Regions from separate parts of the Streptomyces sp. CA2R106 genome, predicted to be linked through region 2. Evidence: riboswitches for the same ligand, from Rfam matches in the RefSeq annotation. Region 2 holds a riboswitch; the other holds the start of a gene.
What was found. A riboswitch is a leader RNA that binds a small molecule or an ion and turns the genes downstream of it on or off. The one in region 2 is predicted to bind glycine.

Region 1 (2,940 bases), on a different contig from region 2:
ACGGCCACCGAGTCGGGCACCCCGCCGACGGCCTGCTGCATCATCAGCCGGACGGACTCCACGGCCTGCCCGGCCCCCTCGTAGAGCTCGACGCCGATCGCGAGGTAGGGCTCGCCGAGCACCGGCTGCACCCACGCCTGGCGCAGCGCGCGCACCGCGGAGGTGCGGTGCGCCGCCTGGGCGAGCAGCGCGTAGAACTGGGGCATCTGGAGCGAGGGTTCGCCGATCTGGAGCGGCCCGGCGGGCAGCAGGTCCAGGCCGACCGCGATCCGGCGCAGGTCGGCCCAGGGGATGCCGAGGCCGCCGCCGGCGCTGTGCGGGTTGAGCCAGAGTCCGGACCGGTCCGGGAAGAGGGTCTGGGCGATGTCCCGCCCGGAGACCACTTCGTGCTCGCGGTTCCACCCGCTGGCGGCCAGTTCCCGCGGCGAGGTGAAGCACGGCGCGTAGCCGTAGCCGCCGATCTCCATCGTGCCGTACTGCGCGTCGGGCGTGCCGGGGGCGCCCTGCCACAGCAGCATCCACACCTGGCCCTCGGCGAGTGACGCGAGCAGGTTCTCGTATGCGTCGAACCGGCCGGGTGCCACCTGGAGCAGCATCTGCTCCACATGGCCGGCCTGCGCCGCACCGCCTTGCGCGCCCGCGATCACGTGGGACCGCCCCTTTCCCTTCGTACTGCTCTTCGCACGACATCAAACCAGGTCGAGTGTGCCCAGCGGTATGCCCGCCGACTCAAACCGAACCGGCTATAGACGCGGTATACGACCGCTGAACGCGTGCGCCGAGCCGCACCTGCCGTGGCCCTGCCCCGTGCCGTGCCGTGCCGTGCCCGGGCTCAGTCGCGGGCGAAGAACGGCCGCACCGTCTCCAGCATCCAGTCCCCCACCGGGTCCTGCGCCACGTCCAGCAGGATCAGGTGCACCGGCCACGGCGGCTGGGCCGCACCCATCGCCCGGCCGAGCGCGTCCATCGCGGCCGACCGGTCCGCCTCGGTCCAGCGGTCCAGCTCCACGCCGACGAACAGCGCCGGCGGCTCCTCCTCCACCACCGCCAGGGCCCGCCGGCCGCTCAGCACCACCGAGGTGACCGCGAACTCGCCGGCCGCGGCGGCCAGGAAGTCCACCGGCTCCTCGTCGTGGTCCGGCTCCCACAGCCGCACCCGGGCGCCGGGCGGCGCGTCGCCGCCGCGCACCCCGGCGAACGCCGCCTGGCGCTCGCCCTGCGCCGGGCGGCACAGCTCGGCCACCGCGGCCGGCGGCAGCGGCACACCGACCGCGCCCCCGGGGTTGACGGCGATCCCGACCAGCGGCGGCAGCCCGCGGGCGAACTCGTGCACCGGCGCGACCGTGCAGGGCATGCCGTCCGCGGCCTGCCGGAACTGCTGCTCGGAGCTGAACACCGGCACGTAGGGCGCGCCGCCCAGCACGACCGTCGGCAGGTCCAGGCCGGCCGCCTCGCGCGAGCCGCCGTTCGGCAGCGGCACCCACACCCGGGACCGGCCGAGCACCTCCAGCAGCCTGGGCGTGGCCGAGGGGTTGCCGAGGCTGGCGCTCAGCACCTCTTCCAGCTCGTTCGCCGGCCATGTGTACGGCGCCGGATTCTCCATGTCCACCCTTGTCCGCCCGAGTACCGCGTCTGTAGCGTCGTGCCCCGGAAACCCTAACGGCTGCCGGGGGCCGCGCACCCTGGGCATGCAATGATGAAGCCGACAACTTGCATACCGGCCGTTCGAGGCCGCGCGGGAGAGTCCCGGACCGGTGCACGCGACCTGCTCGCGGGCGGCGGGCCGGGCGCCGAAGGAGCAAGTCCTCCCTTGAATCTCTCAGGCACAGATACCGCGCGGGCGAGGCAGATCTGAAAAGCGGCGGAGCCGTCGGCGCACCCCTGGGGGTGCCCGCCCGGCCCCGCCCACCCAAGGTGCAAACCGTGACCCGCCGGTGCGGGGTTCACGGTGAACCTCTCAGGTTCCGATGACAGATGGGGAGCATCCGATCCGTCGTCCCCTTTCTCTCTTCACCGAGACCGAGCCTGGGAGCCCGTCACCGATGAGCGAACCCCGCCGTACCGCGCTCGACGCCCTGCACCGCGCCCTCGGCGCGACCATGACCGACTTCGCCGGCTGGGACATGCCGCTGCGGTACGCCAGCGAGCGCGAGGAGCACCAGGCGGTGCGCACCCGCGCCGGCCTGTTCGACCTGTCGCACATGGGCGAGATCACCGTGACCGGCCCGCAGGCGGGCGAGGCGCTGGACCACGCCCTGGTCGGCCACCTGTCCGCGCTGGCGGTGGGCCGGGCCCGCTACACGATGATCTGCGCGCCCGACGGCGGCATCCTCGACGACCTGATCGTCTACCGGCTGGGCGCGCAGGAGTTCATGATCGTCGCCAACGCCTCCAACGCGCAGACCGTGCTCGACGCGGTCGCGCTGCGGGCGGCGGGGTACGACGCGCAGGTCCGCGACGACCGCGAGGCGTACGCGCTGCTGGCCGTCCAGGGCCCGCAGGCCCCGGCGATCATGAAGGCGGTGACCGACGCCGACCTGGACGGGCTGAAGTACTACGCCGGGCTGCCCGGCACCGTGGCCGGGGTGCCGGCGCTGATCGCCCGTACCGGCTACACCGGCGAGGACGGCTTCGAGCTGTTCGTGGCGCCGGGCGACGCCGAGCGGCTGTGGCAGGCGCTCACCGAGGCCGGCGCGCCCGCGGGCCTGGTGCCGTGCGGGCTGTCCTGCCGGGACACGCTGCGCCTGGAGGCGGGCATGCCGCTGTACGGGCACGAGCTGACCGCCGCGGTGACGCCGTTCGACGCGGGGCTGGGCCGGGTGGTCAAGTTCGACAAGCCCGGGGACTTCGTCGGGCGCGCCGCGCTGGGCGCCGCCGCCGAGCGGGCCGCCGACCTGCCGCCGCGCAAGCTGGTCGGGCTGGTGGCGCGGGGCCGCCGGG
Region 2 (2,940 bases):
GTCCGCGGTGTCCGCGCCGAACGCGGCGAGCACCGAGGTGAGCGCGGCGCGGTCGGTGGTCTCGTCGCAGGCGATGCCGACGTGGTCGGCGTCGGTCTGCCGCAGGTTGACGCCCGCGGCGCGGGCGGCGGCCACCACGTCGGCGGCCCGGCCCGGCACCCGGGCGGTCAGGGTGTCGAAGAACGCGTCCTCGACGACCTCCACGCCGGCCGCGCGCAGGCCCGCGGCGAGCACCGCGGCGTAGCGGTGGGTGCGGCGCGCGATGGCGGCCAGCCCGTCGGGGCCGTGGTAGACGGCGTACATGCCGGCCATCACGGCGAGCAGCACCTGCGCGGTGCAGATGTTGCTGGTGGCCTTCTCCCGGCGGATGTGCTGCTCGCGGGTCTGGAGGGCGAGGCGGAAGGCGGTGTCGCCGTCGGCGTCGACCGACACGCCCACCAGGCGGCCGGGCAGGTTGCGGGCGTAGGCGTCGCGGACGGCCATGTAGCCGGCGTGCGGGCCGCCGAAGCCCATGGGGACGCCGAAGCGCTGGGTGGTGCCGACCGCGATGTCCGCGCCGAGCTCGCCGGGCGGGGTGAGCAGGGTCAGCGCCAGCAGGTCGGCGGCCACGGTGACGATCGCGCCCAGCTCGTGCGCCTGCTCGATCACCGGCCGCAGGTCGCGGACGGCGCCCGAGGCGCCCGGGTACTGGAGCAGCACACCGGTCACGCCGCGCTCGGCGACGTCGGCGGGGATGCCGGCGGACAGGTCGGCGGTGACGACCTCGACGCCGGTCGGTTCGGCCCGGGTCCGGATCACCGCCAGGGTCTGCGGGAAGGTGTCGGCGTCGACCAGGAAGACGCCGTTCTTGACCTTGCCGACCCGGCGGGACAGCGCCATCGCCTCGGCGGCCGCGGTGCCCTCGTCCAGCAGGGAGGCCCCGGAGGTGGGCAGGCCGGTGAGATCGGCGACGACGGTCTGGAAGTTCAGCAGCGCTTCGAGGCGGCCCTGGGAGATCTCCGGCTGGTACGGGGTGTAGGCGGTGTACCAGGCGGGATTCTCCAGCACGTTGCGCAGGATGACCGGCGGGGTGAAGGTGCCGTAGTAGCCCAGGCCGATCATCGGGGTGAGCACCTGGTTGCGGTCGGCGAGCGCGCGCAGCTCGGCGAGCGCCTCGGCCTCGGTGACGGCGGCCGGCAGGGCGAGCGCCTCGGTGCTCTTGATGGTGTCGGGGACGGCCGCGGCGGTCAGTTCGTCCAGCGAGCCGTAGCCGACCTGGGCGAGCATCTTGGCCTGCGCCTCGACGTCGGGACCGATGTGGCGGCGGGCGAAGGGCCGGCCTGCTTCCAGCTCGGCGAGGGTGGTTCGGCGGTCACTCATCTTCGGGGGCCTCCTGGTCCGTGACGACCTTCGGGGGGTGCCGCCAGGGCACCCGTACGGCCTCCCCCTCTGTCATCACAACCTGAGAGCTTCACCGCCCCGGCCCACAGGGCGGCTTTCACCGTCGGTGAGGACGCGTCCCGGCGGCCGCTCTGCTTCCGGGACAGGTCCTGCTTTCCAGAGTGACCTCACCCGAGCGGTACGGATGCCTGAGAGTTTCCGGGGAGGATTTGCTCCTTCGGCGCCCTCCGCCAACCGCCGCCAGGCGGGGTTCTCGGAGGACTCTCCCGCACGGGGTCGACGGCCGCTGTCCAGCCTACCAGCGCGTTCCGAACAGGGGTCGGAACAGGTGCCGAGTCGACACCGCCCCGGTTGTGGCCTTGGGTAGGTACCAGCGGCCGCCGTACGGCGGCGGCCTGGGGTTGGTTGGACTGGTTGGAGGGACCGTGCAGACCGACATCGATCCGCGCAGCCTGATCGGCCGCCGCGCCTTCGACCGTGACGGGACGAGGATCGGCACGGTGGACGAGGTCTACCTCGACGACGCGACCGGCACACCGGAGTGGGCCGCGGTGCGCACCGGCCTGTTCACCCGGGACGCCTTCGTGCCGCTCGGCCCGAGCGAGCTGGACGGCGACAAGCTGCGGGTGCCGTACGAGAAGGCGCTGATCAAGGACGCCCCGGACTTCGGGGTGGGCCGGCACCTGTCGCCCGAGCAGGAGTTGCAGCTCTACCACCACTACGGGATGGACGTGCCACGCTCGGCGGCCGAGCCGGCGCCGTCCGGGGACTTCGGGGAGCTGGCCGACGAGGAGTGAGCCTGCTGGGCGGCCAGCGGCAGCGGGTCGCTGCGGCGCAGCGCCGGGTCGTCCACGGGGAAGGTGCGCACCCGGCCGGGCACGGTGTCGGTGGGCACCTCGAAGCGGACCGTCACCCGGCCGACGCCGCTGCCCTGCACCCATCCGGCGCCGTAGCTGTCGTGGGTGACGTCATGGCCGGGCATCCAGCGGTCGGCCCGTTCGGCCGCGGGCGGCGGGCTGCTGGGCAGCGGCTCGGGGGCGTCCGGCTCGGTGCCGCCGTGCAGCGCGCGCTCGCCCTCGGCCTGCGCGAACAGGTCCTCCTGCGTGAAGTCGGCAAGCCCCGCCACGCCCACCCCGAGCAGCCGCACCCCGCCGGTGGTGTCCACGGCCTCCACCAGCCGGCGGGCGGTCTCGCGGACGACGGCCGGGTCGTCGGTGGGGGCGCGCAGCGTCTCGGAGCGCGTGAGGGTGGAGAAGTCGTACCGCCGGACCTTCACCACGACGGTGCGGCCGGAGCGGCCCGCGCCGCGCAGCCGCTGCACGCAGCGCTCGGCGAGCCGGTCGATCTCGTACCGCACATGGGCGCGGTCGGTGAGGTCGCTGTCGAAGGTGTCCTCGACGGAGATGGACTTGACGTCGCGGTCGGCGACCACGGGGCGGTTGTCAACACCGGCGGCCATGGCGTGCAGGCCCGCGCCGTGGGCCTTGCCGAGCAGCCGCACCAGCTCCGCCTCGCCCGCCTGGGCGATCTCGGCGACGGTGAGGATGCCGGCCCGGCGCA

Region 1: another riboswitch for glycine. It lies ahead of gcvT (glycine cleavage system aminomethyltransferase GcvT); the one in region 2 lies ahead of gcvP (aminomethyl-transferring glycine dehydrogenase).

Annotation. Positions count from the first base shown of each region.
Region 1 is NZ_JBAGKC010000005.1:63,766-66,705, forward strand. Features, by position in the region: gene WA788_RS09700 (enhanced serine sensitivity protein SseB C-terminal domain-containing protein) at 1-647, opposite strand, end outside; gene WA788_RS09705 (enhanced serine sensitivity protein SseB) at 833-1,603, opposite strand; glycine riboswitch at 1,727-1,845, shown strand; gene gcvT (glycine cleavage system aminomethyltransferase GcvT) at 2,043-2,940, shown strand, end outside.
Region 2 is NZ_JBAGKC010000052.1:9,530-12,469, reverse strand. Features, by position in the region: gene gcvP (aminomethyl-transferring glycine dehydrogenase) at 1-1,359, opposite strand, end outside; glycine riboswitch at 1,422-1,545, opposite strand; glycine riboswitch at 1,547-1,659, opposite strand; gene WA788_RS34415 (PRC-barrel domain-containing protein) at 1,806-2,177, shown strand; gene WA788_RS34410 (DNA polymerase IV) at 2,099-2,940, opposite strand, start outside.